Regions from separate parts of the Halomonas sp. KO116 genome, predicted to be linked through region 1. Evidence: riboswitches for the same ligand, from Rfam matches in the RefSeq annotation. Region 1 holds a riboswitch; each other region holds the start of a gene.
What was found. A riboswitch is a leader RNA that binds a small molecule or an ion and turns the genes downstream of it on or off. The one in region 1 is predicted to bind thiamine pyrophosphate.

Region 1 (4,172 bases):
CTGTTCCCATATAGGGGGATCTCCCCACGCCTCGGTAAGCAGATCGATAAAGCATTCCACCTTGGCGGGCAGATAGCGCCGGGCAGGGTAGAGTGCGTGAACGTCGAGTCTTACCGCAGGCTCGTTGGTTAAAATCGGCACTAAACGCCCGCTGGCTATACTCTCCGTGACCAGAAAGCTGGGCTGTTGAGCGATGCCTAAGCCCGCTTCTGCGGCCTGGGTCAGCACATCACCATTATTACTCTCCAATGGGCCACTGACCGCTAATGACTGCGTTGCAATCTGCCAGTCAGCGCTCTGCTGACCACTGCGATAGCGCAGGCAACGGTGCTCAGCAAGGGCGTTAACGCTCCGGGGTTCGCCGTGGCTGGCAAGATAGGCTGGCGATGCACAAAACAGCAAACGGCAGCGAGTCAGGCGGCGTGCCACCAGGCTGGAGTCCGGCAGGCTGCCGATACGGATCGCCACGTCATAACCCTCTTCCAGTAGATCAACGCGACGGTCATTAAGGTCCAGGCGCACGTCAAGCGCCGGGTGGGCAAGCATAAATTGGGTAACGAGTGGCGCTAAGTAGCGGGTACCAAAACTCATGGGCCCGTTGACGCGTAAACGGCCGCGCACGTCACTGGTGCCTTGGCCAACTTCAGTAGCGGCTTCATCGAGCGCTTGCAGTACCTCCTGGGCACGCATTAAATAACGCTCGCCTGCCTCCGTGAGATGGAGACGACGCGTTGTGCGCTGTATCAGGCGCGCCCCAAGAGTCTCCTCCAGTGCCATGACCTGACGCGACACGCGGGTACGCGAAATATCGAGCGCTTCAGCGGCCCGGGTATAGCTACCCAGCTCGGCGACTCGCACAAAAGCCACGATATGCTCTAGTTGGTTCATAGCGGCGCAGTTGCCTGAAAAGCGCGTGCCGCTTTGAAAGGATCGTGTTGGCCACAGATCGCAGAAATCACGGCAATACCGTTCGCTCCCGCCCGCTGCACGCTAATGGCATGCTCAGCTTTCAACCCGCCAATCGCCACGCTGGGCAGTGGGCAGGCCTTGACCAGCGAGGCTAAGCCACCAAAGCCAATCGGCTGGGCGTGGTCCTGTTTACTGCCGGTCGCAAACACGGGTCCAATACCCACGTAATCGAGTAACGCGATAGGTGCCGCTTGGAGCTGAGCGAAGGTATTGATCGACAGACCAATAATCGCCTGCTCACCTAGCACTTGGCGGGCTTCCTCAATAGCGGCATCGCTCTGACCGACATGCAGGCCATCTGCCTGGCTCTCTAGCGCTACCTGTAACCGGTCATTAATGATCAATGGCACCCCGCTACCTGCCAGCAGTGCTTTTAGCCGCTTGGCTTGAGCAGTCATCTGTTCATCGCTGGCATACTTATCACGTAGCTGCACGATGGTCACACCACCTCTTACCGCTGCTTCAACCGTCTGCTCTAGGCCATAGCCGTCGCAAAGCGCAGCGTCGGTTACCAAATAAAGCGATAGATTAAACGGCATGGCGTGGCTCCAACTGGGTATGAGCAGTGAGATCGTCTGGGGTCAGTTGATAAAGTGCATCCAGCAGAGCGACCTGAAAACTGCCTGGGCCCAGCGCCGTTTTACCCGCCCGCTCGCCAGCAACGGCAAAGCAGCCGAGAGCAGCGGCGGTGGCTTCCAGCGGGGCTTCACGGTTGGCCGCTACAAAGGCGGTGACCAGCGCGCTTAAGCCGCAGCCTAGCGTTGTAACCCGGGGCATCAAGGGGTGGCCACCGTGAATACGGTAGTGCTGTGTGCCATTCGTCACCCAGTCGCTTTCACCGGTCATCGCGACAATGCAGCCATGTTGTTGCGCCAGCGCTATCGCTGCGTCGATGGCTTGGCCGGAGGCGGCGGTCGAATCCACGCCGCGGCCTTGGCTGGCTAACCCATTGAGCGCCAGGATTTCAGAGGCATTGCCGCGAATCACGCTAGGCTTTAACGCGAGTAACCGCGTGCACAGCGATTGACGATAGTGGGTCGCGCCAACGGCGACAGGGTCTAACACCCAGGGAATCGAGTGCTGGCCAGCGGTAGCCGCTGCGGTCAGCATGGCCTCTGCCCAGTGGGCAGAGATAGTGCCAATGTTGATCGACAGCCCTGTTGAAATAGCGGTGAACTCAGCCACTTCCTCTGGCGCATGCAGCATGGCGGGTGACGCGCCAGTGGCTAGCAGCAGGTTGGCCGTGCTGTTCATGGCGACATAATTGGTCATGCAATGGACTAGCGGTGTCGCTGTGCGTAGCGTCGCAAGATAATCGCCAAGCGGAGGTAGGGTCATAGCATCCTCCCGGCGGGGAGGTGGTAAGCAGTACCACGACTCCCTACGCCGGTGTTATCCGGTTCAGGTTCAAAGGGTTCTTCTCAGCTCGCCAATAACGGCGAGCGCCCCTGCCGAACGATTACTATCCTTGGCTGCGTTGGCCCTGTAAAGCCCAGGGTGAGGGAGATGGGTGGAAATATGGCGCCTTAGCCCCCATGTTAAGCGGTATAAGCCGTTAACGAACCACATCAGCGACAGGAGAGCGTGATGAGTTTTCAAGGTGAGCAGCATTCTGGTGTTGTCGATACGCCGCCCCAAACCCAAGGATTCCGTTTAAACCACACCATGCTGCGGGTGAAAGACCCCGAGCGGGCGCTGGCGTTCTACTCCAAGGTGTTTGGCATGCAGGTGCTGCGGCGGCTGGATTTCGAAGAGATGCAATTCTCGCTCTACTTTTTAGCCAACCTAGAGCCAAGCGATAACGTGCCGGAAGAGACTGAAGCGCGTACTGTCTGGACCTTTAGCCAAAAAGGGCTATTAGAGTTGACCCACAACTGGGGCACCGAAAACCAGGAAGATTTCGCCTACCACGATGGCAACGCCGAGCCCCAGGGCTTTGGTCACATCTGCTTTAACGTGCCGGACTTAGCCACGGCTCAGGCGAGCACGACGTTACCTTCGTCAAGCGCGCCGACCAGGGCAAGATGCAAGATGTTATCTTCGTTAAAGACCCGGATGGTTATTGGATCGAAGTGGTCCAAGCGAACTTGATGGTGGGGAAGAGCGATACATGAGGCCTATCAATGGCTAAACTACTGTTCCGGCTGCGCCATGTGACCGACGAAGAAGCCATGGAAGTGCGCGACCTGCTCGCTGCCCATGGCTTTGATACCTATGAAACCCAGGCGGGCTTTTTCCGCCTAGGGGTCGATGCGATTTGGCTGCGTAACCCACATCAGCATGAGGCGGCCATCGCCGCGTTAGACGCCTATCAGGCGGAGCGCCTTGAGCGCGCTCAGCGTGAGCATCAAGCAGCGGTAGAGCGGGGCGAGGCAGAAACCTTGTGGCGCCGTTTGGCCGCACACCCGCTGCAGGTGGTGCTGGTTCTGTTAGCGGTGGGACTGATTGCAGCCCTGACGCTATTGCCATTTCTGGGCCTGTCTCGAACCTGAGTTTAAACTTTGGCCTAAGCGGGCGGCAGATGACCCCGTTTGAGGTACATCATCACGTCATCATCACCGGCGGTGAGTTCAGGAGCTGCGCCGCTGGGGTAGCGACACCAGGTGCCCGCCGTGTAGCTCTGCTCGCTATCGCTCAGACTGCCTTCCAGAATCAAAAGCTCCAGACCGCCCAGCAGAGTCGGGTAGGCAATCGAGGTGCCCGCCGACCAGCGCTCCAGGCTGGTGCGCTCCTGCTTATAGGTGTGCAGCATCTTGTAGGCAATGCGCGGGCGTCGGTCTGGCTGCCAGGGCAATCGGTGAGCCGGTACCGCCAGTTGTAGCGTATCGTTAGGGTCAAACTGATGCAGTTTGACAAAAATCAGCGCCCCTTCTTCCCCAATCTGCGGCGTATGGCCGGTGCCAATGGGGTTTCTCAAGTAACTGCCCGCCGCATAGCGGCCATGCTCATCGGCGAACACGCCTTCCAGCACCAGAATTTCTTCGCCGCCGCCGTGGGTATGGCGCTCAAACTGCGTATTGGGCGCGTAGCGAACTAGGCTGGTCGCGCGGGCAACTTCATCACCAATCCGGTCAAACATCATGCGCTCGACCCCGGCACTGGGGGAATCGACCCACTGATACGCTTCCGGGGTAACACAGGCAAAGTGGCTAAAATCGGCGTTTAGACGCATGGGAAAGACTCTTCGCAGTGAAGGTAAGTGA
Region 2 (4,172 bases), 950 kb from region 1:
GGAATCCTTGGGCAGGGTTTCGTCGTGGTACTCACGGGCGGTATCCGGGTCTAGCCCCAGGTTGAACTGGTCTTCCCAGCGGAACTCGAAGCGCGCCTTGGAGAGGGCATTATCACGCCGCTGCGCTGCCGGGTGACCCTTGGCAAGATCCGCCGCGTGGGCGGCAATCTTGTAGGTAATGATGCCCGTTTTGACATCATCTTTGTTTGGCAGACCCAAATGCTCTTTCGGGGTGACGTAGCAGAGCATCGCGCAGCCAAACCAGCCGATCATCGCCGCCCCTATGCCAGAAGTAATGTGGTCGTAGCCGGGGGCGATATCCGTCACTAGTGGGCCAAGCGTATAGAAGGGCGCTTCGTCGCAGTACTCCAGCTGCTTGTCCATGTTCTCTTTCACCAGGTGCATGGGCACGTGGCCGGGGCCTTCGATCATCACCTGCACATCATGTTTCCAGGCGATATGGGTCAGCTCGCCGAGGGTCTTGAGCTCCGCCATTTGTGCTTCGTCGTTGGCATCGGCCACCGAGCCGGGGCGCAGGCCATCGCCTAGTGAAAACGCCACATCGTACTGCTTGCAGATCTCGCAGATCTCCTCGAAATGGGTATACAGGAAGCTCTCCTGGTGATGGTACAAACACCACTTGGCCATGATCGAGCCGCCGCGGCTGACAATGCCGGTGACCCGCTTGGCGGTGAGCGGCACATAGCGTAGCAGCACCCCTGCATGAATGGTGAAGTAGTCCACACCCTGTTCGGCCTGCTCGATCAGCGTATCGCGGAAGACTTCCCAGGTGAGGTCTTCGGCCACGCCATTAACCTTCTCCAGCGCCTGATAGATAGGCACCGTACCAATCGGCACCGGCGAGTTGCGCAGAATCCACTCGCGGGTTTCGTGGATGTTCTGCCCGGTGGAGAGATCCATAATGGTATCCGCGCCCCAGCGGATGCCCCAGGTCATCTTATCCACTTCCTCCTCAATGGAAGACGTCACCGCCGAGTTACCCAAGTTGCCGTTGATCTTGACCAGGAAGTTACGGCCAATGATCATCGGCTCACTTTCCGGGTGGTTGATGTTATTGGGAATAATCGCCCGCCCGCGGGCCACTTCTTCGCGCACGAACTCTGGGGTGATTTCCTCCGGCAAGCTGGCGCCAAAGCTTTGACCTTTATGCTGGTGGCCCAGAATCCGTTCCACCTCAGCGGTCCCCAGCGTTTGGCGACGCTGGTTTTCGCGCAGGGCAACAAACTCCATTTCCGGGGTGATAATCCCCTGGCGGGCGTAGTGCAGCTGGGTCACGTTTTGGCCCGCTTTAGCCCTGCGCGGGGTGCGGGTTAAATCAAAGCGCAGCTGGGCAAGGGTGGGGTCGTTGGCGCGGCGGTTGCCGTACTCAGACGTAAGGCCTGATAGAAATTCGGTGTCGTCCCGCGCTTCGATCCAGGCACGACGTAGCTCCGGTAAGCCACGGCGTAGATCGATCTGGGCATCGGGGTCGGTGTAAGGGCCGGAGGTGTCGTATACCAGCAGCGGCGGGTTCTCTTCATCGATGCCGGTGGTTTTGGTCGGTGACAGGGTGATTTCGCGAAACGGCACGCGAATATCCGGCTGCGAGCCTTCGATATATACCTTACGTGAGCCGGGCAGCGGCTGAATGGCGGCGGCATCGACTTCGGCGGTTTCGGCTAGAAAATGACTTGTTTTGCTCATGGGTAGGTTCCTTTTAGTTGTTAGTCATTAATGTGTGAGGTCTTCGTCTATCAGCTCTAGGCCCATCTGCCAGAAGTCGATTTCCAGGCGGGTGGCATCGCGGAAGATCTTGCTTAGTTCGGCAAAGCGGGCGGGGGTGACATCGGCAAGGCGGGCATTGAGCCATTCGAGCTCCGCCTGCATGGCGGCCTGAAACTCCTCGCCTTCGTACATGGCAATCCAGGCATCAAACGGGTTTTGCGCGCCGCGCAGGGTAGATGGCTGGGCATTCAGCCAATTGGCGATTTGGCCATAACCCACCAGGCAGGGGGCCAGCGCCACGTGCAAATCGAGCAAGTCGCCTCGGTTGCCGGTATCCAGCACGTAGCGGGTGTAGGCGAGCGTCGCTCTGGCTTCGGGAAGCTCCTCCAGTTCTTGCTCGGAAATCCCCCACTCCTGGCAAAAGCCCACGTGCAGACCCAGCTCCACATCGACAATGGCTTTTAAGCCTTCGTGGGCTTGGCGAAGATCGGCGAGGGTGGGGCTTTTGTAGGCGGCCAGCGCATAGGCGCGGGCGAAGTGGATCAAAAACAGGTAGTCCTGCTTCAGGTAGTGGCGAAACGACGCTTCAGGCAGCGTGGCGTTGCCTAGTTGACGCACAAAATCGTGCTCAATATAGGCGCGCCAATCGTCCTGGCAGGCGGTGGTGAGATCAGTAAAGCGGTAGCCCATGTTGCCTCCGGTGGTAATGATCCGGAGGGCAGGCGGGAGAGATCGAGAAAATGGCGCAGAGAGGTGGCGTGCAATCGTGAGAGCTAGCCATGGCCATCGCTTGATCCCTACGCCGGTACCCGCGCCGCTCTTAAAAAAGCTGCGCATTAGCCGGATCAGGTTCAGCGGGACCAGCGCTTGGTAGCAAAATGCACACCCTGCGCCATCTCAGCCGGATATCACCGGCACCCCGTCAAGCTGTTCGTTGATGGAGTGTAGGAGGCGGGTGGGGGAGATGCAAGGTAGGGATCTGTGAATAGTTACAAAAATCGCAAACAGAGCAAGGACATAGATTTTAGATATGATGCCAAAATTTTCTTTGCTTACGAGAAATATAAAGATGTAGTATTAATGCTGTTATATGCATAAATTTAATAAATTTGGTTTCACGAGTATTAGGGATGTTTTATGGGATTTATACCCACAGCTATAATTAAAAGAGTTGATTAAATGATCGAAGCAATAATAATAGGCCTTATTGTTACAGTGTTCGGGTCAGTTCTACTTTACGCGTTTCGTGTCCGACAACTTTATGTTGTTATACCGCGCTTGTTCTCAGTCTCCGCACTGACATCAGAAGGAAAAATCATAGAAGTCAGAGTTTTTAATAAGGGTCGCGCTACAGAAGAGGATGTTCTTGTTGCGCTTTCACCAGATCGTGATTACGAAGTTTTGGCTTCTACTGACTCAAGTTCAGCATTAGATGGTAGTTTTATTCGAATACCTAGAATTCCACCTGGAGATGATTATTCTGTCTTAATGCTAGTTGAAGGCGGTGATTTTACTAAGGATGAAATATCTACTGTTTCTTCAAAGATAACAAAAGGGAAGTTCATTGAAGGAATTGAAAATGTCCCGCAAAATACTGGGAGTATTGTGCTATTTATTGCCTTTTTTCTATCTGTTTTAGCAACTCCTGTTGTGGGGTTTGAAATGTATGATAAATGGAAAGAAGGCATAAGTGAGCGTGAGCATACGGAGCGAATGAGCTCTTTAGAGTTTTTATCAGATATCGGGTGGAATTCACTGGATAGATATGGCTATGTTGGCATCTGCTGTTGGTCAGCGCTTATCGCCGCACGAAGCCACGCTTCCTCGGCTGGCCTTGTGGTTTCAAATAACCGTCGCCATGCCAAGTAATTAGGTAAGTACGCTGTCCCCACCCCATGAAAGCGCCCCATCCACCCCTTCAAGCGGCTCATATAGCTGTTCACGTTCTGAATGTGGTATTCCTTGCCGATCACTCGCTGATTATCGAATACGATGAGTCGATGATGGGCAATGCCGTAGTCGCGAGAGAAGGTTTTATACCAGCTGTGTCCGTCAGAGCATAAAATCGAGTCGCGATCGATGATCGGCGCCAGAAACTCATGAACAGTCGATTTTTGGAGCGCCGGATCAACCAAATCACTGACCTTTCCATTACGGTCTCGCGCAATAAGCACCTGAATTTTTTGTTCTTTTTTCTTAACATTGCCTTGTCCCCCACGCTTGCGAGGTTTGCGGTGAGTAATCTGACGCTTTCCTTTGCAGGACTCCAGGAAGAAGGTTTCGTCTACCTCAATGATGCCGGATAGTGGGTTGGCATTGTCTTGAGCACTCGTTTTCAGGAAACGATGACGCCATCGGAAAGCCGTCTTCAAATCAATACCCACTCGGGCCGCTGAGGCGCGCAACGTCAAGCTGTCTCGCATGCAGCGCAGGTAGTCGAACCATTT
Region 3 (4,172 bases), 1.7 Mb from region 1:
AACGCTCTAGCTGCTGTCGTTCGGCAATATCATGGATAAAAAGACTGCGTCGCTCGCGGCCATCAATGATTAATGTCTTGATGCGAACCTCGACGGGCAGTTCCCTGCCATCATGGCACCGCGCTGTATAGGTGATAGGGGCTTGATCACTCTCAGTTGGCAAGCCATTAGGAAAGAGTAGTTGTGTGATTGGCCTTGCCAGCACCGCCTTGCGTGGCCAGCCAAACATTAGCTCAGCCGCTCGATTCCAATCCAGAATAACGCCCTGTGAATCAACGCTGATATAGGCGTCATAGGCGGATTCAATGACCAGATTAAGCTCGTTAGTGCGCCGCTCAATCTGGCACTCCATGCTGTAATGAAGCTCGCTTAACGCCCGCTGAGACTCCTGTGCTTTTTTTCTCTCTCGGATCAGCCGCTCACGCAGGCGAATTTCATCAGTCACAATCGCCGCTAAATCTTTCAAAGCCGCCAGTTCCTGCTCACTAAGAGTACGAGGTTTAATATCAATCGCGCAGAGGGACCCCAATGCAAGCCCATTGGAGGTGCACAGCGGAATACCTGCATAAAAGCGGACCCCATCCGAAGCGGTCACATAGGGATTTTGCGCAAAGCGAGGGTCCTTGCGTGCATCTTCAACAATTAACGGCTCTGAGGCCATCACTGTATAAGCGCAAAAAGCCACATCTCGCGTTGTCTCGCGGGTTTCCACGCCCACGCGCGACTTAATCCACTGACGCTCGGCATCAATCAACGTGATCGTTGAGATAGGCACATTCAGTAACTGGGTAACCAGCCTGGTGACGCGGTCAAACGCTGGTTCATCCGGGGTATCTAATAGTTCAAGCTCATAAAGAGCGGCTAACCGCGCCTCTTCATTAAGTGCTATGGGGTAGCTCATTGTAATGTCACCCCTTTAGGTAGGTGTAGTTCTACCAGCATATCGCGACCAGCACTTTCCTGCTTACTGCTTATGGTTTTGACTCCTACTCGCGAGCAACACACTCACCAGCGTTGAGGCGACTAGCGCGCCGACAAACGGCCCCAGCGTAGGAATGCTGCCTGGGAAACTGGCAGCTACCACTCCCGCGATGAGACTGCCCTGACTGAACCACCCTGGAATAATGGCGCCCAGCAATCCTGCAATACCTCCCGCAATAGCCGCAAAAGGGGTCATGCGTTGCCACAGGCCTAGCAGCACAGGCACCACAATGGCGGCACACAGTAAGTCAGCAATCAGGAACAGCCGCAGTACCGACAACCCCTGCAAAGCAATCACTACCACCGGTATCATCAATGCAATCGTGACCCAGCGGGCAGCGGCGATGGAAACACCCCGCTGTTCGCTGCGCGACACCACCAGGGAAGCGATACCATTTTGTAACGTATCAACACTGGAGGCTACCAAAGTGACTGCCAGCACTAAAGCGGGGAGTGTCAGCCAAGCTGGGGCCTCCGTTAGCAGCGCGAAAAACGGCATCGGCGGCTCGCCAAGGGGAACCCCACTTATTGACGCCAGCATGCCCAAACCACCAATGAGCATCACGACTAAGACGGTCATACCGCCGCCTAGCCAAGCGCCACGGCCCAGGCTTTGATCGTCCTTTGCCGCCCAAACGCGCTGCCAATACCCCTGATGGAAGAGGTTCGCTGCGGTGACGGCGATGACCAGCGTTAACGCAACGCTTAGCGCGCTGGCAACGGGGATTGAAGGCAGCGTTGCCTCGCTAGGCATTGTGGGTAGGCGCCATAACGTAACGCTACCTACCGCCAACAAAAGCGCTAGCAACAGCCATGCCTGCCATCGGTCCGTGGCAAGGCTGGCACGCAACCCGCCAACCGCCGTATACACCAGAGTGGTGAGGGCAACGCCAATAATCACCAGCGCGGGCGGCACATCTGACAATAGCGCGGTGATTGACCCAATGGCGGTGAGCTCCGCTGCCAGAAAGCAAGCCATATAGCCAACCGACACCAACGTTACCCAGCGCCGCACGCCTGGGCCATAGCACGCTTCTGCAAACTCGGCGATGCTGCGCCCTTCCGGCAATGCACGGCGAATTTTTGGGCCATAGAGTCCTAATACAATAAACGGCAGTGCCGACCCTAGCGCATAACCTGCTAATGCGAGGGGGCCAACAAAAGCGCCAATTTCGGGCGGGGCAAAGAGTATCCACGCCCCCATGCCAGAGGCAAGAAAGGAGAGACCCAGGGTTGAAGCTGTTTGTGAGTTACGAGCCGTGACATAGTCATCAACGGGGCCATCTACCCAGCGAGCCCGTAGGCCTAAAAAAGCAAAGCAGCACAGCGCCGCGCCAAGCACGGCTGACGTCAGGTATAGCATGTCGCACTTCCTCCGCCGGTACGAACCGGATCAGGTTCCAGGGTCTGCGCAGCGCGCATTCTCAGCCCTTGCAAGCAGGGCTCCCCTGGCGACAGTGAATGAAGACAGTATCGTCAACCAAAAACGCGTCTTAGTAAAGTTTCGCGTCTTAGTAAAATTTAAGGTGTGTTGGCAGCCTCCGCGCGGGGCACCCGTCCCATCAGATAGAACTCCTCATTGGGCGGCGTACCCGCCAGGGTGACCAGTCGATTCGACAAACCAAAAAACGCCGCGATGGCGCCTATATCCCAGCAGTCCTCTTGGCTAAAACCTTCTTCCCGCAGGCGCGTACGCCACTCATCGGTCATTTCACCGACATCAATGGCACAGTGCATGGCAAAGTCGAGCATGACGCGGTGGCGCTCACTAATCGGCGCCACGCGATGGTTGACAGCGACCTGATCCGCAAGCAGCGTGTCTTTGCTGTAGATGCGCACCAGTGCCCCATGCGCCACCACGCAATACAAGCAGCGATTGCGCGCACTGGTAGCGACCACAATCATCTCTTTCTCGGCTTTAGTGAGCGAGTCAGATTTACGCTCCATTAGCGCATCATGGTAGGCAAAGAAAGCACGAAACTCAGCAGGACGATGGGCCAACATTAAAAATACATTAGGCACAAACCCTGCCTTTTCCTGGACGGCCAAAATAGTATGGCGAATATCGTCGGGCAGATCATCTAACGTTTCTGGTACGTTAAAACGGCTTAATGGAGCAGACATAATCACCTCTTTATTGTTCAGTTTAACCATCTCATAAAAACGACTTAGCCATAACGAAATAAAAGAACACATCTCCGGTCGTCTAAACGAACTGTTTTCTGACCCCTACCAAGCGTTTGAAAATGCTACGGATGAGCGCCAACTACTTATTCGGATCATGCTGCATATGTTACTGGCCCGCCCAATGACGCGGGGCCAAATGACCTTGAGAGCCATTCATGGCTGGGAAAATGGTGGGTTTGAGCCCGACGGCCTTCAGCATGTCGACTACGCCCTCAGTAACGTCTCTGACTTCAAACGAGCAGTGCAGGATTTTGAACACGCCTCCAAGCACAACACGCCCTGCTGGTACTGCATGAAAGCCAACTCGGCCCCCTTGAACAATTGCTGGAAGAAAGCTTGCCGTTGTTTGATAACTTTTAAATCACGATATGTCGGTTCATCGGCTTGGCTTTGGCCTCACCTGCTATCAATTGACCCCGCTTAATGCGGGGCCAGCCTCAGGCATTGAATAGCGCTTCATTTAGCCAAGCGAAATCGTACTATTAATGCCACTGGAAACATTCTCTGGTTCAAACCAACGCGCTGTGACGGTTTTGGTTTGCGTCCAGAAGGCAATCGCCTGTTTGCCGTTAGGCCCTAAATCCCCCAGCTTTGATGCCCGCGAGCCAGTGAAGCTGAAGTAGGCAACCGGTACGGGGATGGGCACATTGATACCAATCTGACCCACGTCGATATCGGTTTCAAAACGGCGAGCAATCCAACCAGAGTTAGTAAAGATAGAGGTGCCATTGCCGTTGGGGTTGGCGTTGATAAATTCGATCGCTTCATCGAGGGTTTCAACACTGACCACACACAGCACAGGCCCAAAAATCTCTTCGCGGTAAATGGTCATATCCGCGGTCACATCCGAAAACAGAGTGGGGCCCACGAAGTTACCGTTGGGGTAGCCGTCCACTTGAACATTGCGACCATCGACCATCAGTTTGGCGCCCTCTTTTTCGCCTGCATCGATTAAACGCAGCACACGATCACGAGCAGCCGGCGATACCAGTGGCCCTAAATCG

Region 2: another riboswitch for thiamine pyrophosphate. It lies ahead of tenA (thiaminase II); the one in region 1 lies ahead of thiM (hydroxyethylthiazole kinase).
Region 3: another riboswitch for thiamine pyrophosphate. It lies ahead of KO116_RS07000 (sodium:solute symporter); the one in region 1 lies ahead of thiM (hydroxyethylthiazole kinase).

Annotation. Positions count from the first base shown of each region.
Region 1 is NZ_CP011052.1:4,481,520-4,485,691, reverse strand. It holds gene KO116_RS20530 (LysR family transcriptional regulator) at 1-888, opposite strand, end outside; gene thiE (thiamine phosphate synthase) at 885-1,508, opposite strand; gene thiM (hydroxyethylthiazole kinase) at 1,498-2,307, opposite strand; TPP riboswitch at 2,331-2,429, opposite strand; partial or broken gene gloA (lactoylglutathione lyase) at 2,557-3,083, shown strand; gene KO116_RS20510 (DUF6164 family protein) at 3,093-3,461, shown strand; gene KO116_RS20505 (cupin domain-containing protein) at 3,476-4,141, opposite strand.
Region 2 is NZ_CP011052.1:3,531,306-3,535,477, reverse strand. It holds gene thiC (phosphomethylpyrimidine synthase ThiC) at 1-1,704, opposite strand, end outside; gene tenA (thiaminase II) at 1,732-2,415, opposite strand; TPP riboswitch at 2,503-2,657, opposite strand; gene KO116_RS25110 (hypothetical protein) at 2,905-3,594, shown strand; gene KO116_RS16265 (IS1595 family transposase) at 3,495-4,172, opposite strand, start outside.
Region 3 is NZ_CP011052.1:1,522,318-1,526,489, reverse strand. It holds gene KO116_RS07005 (sensor domain-containing diguanylate cyclase) at 1-901, opposite strand, end outside; gene KO116_RS07000 (sodium:solute symporter) at 965-2,344, opposite strand; TPP riboswitch at 2,334-2,441, opposite strand; gene KO116_RS06995 (peroxidase-related enzyme) at 2,503-3,105, opposite strand; gene KO116_RS06990 (CoA-acylating methylmalonate-semialdehyde dehydrogenase) at 3,629-4,172, opposite strand, start outside.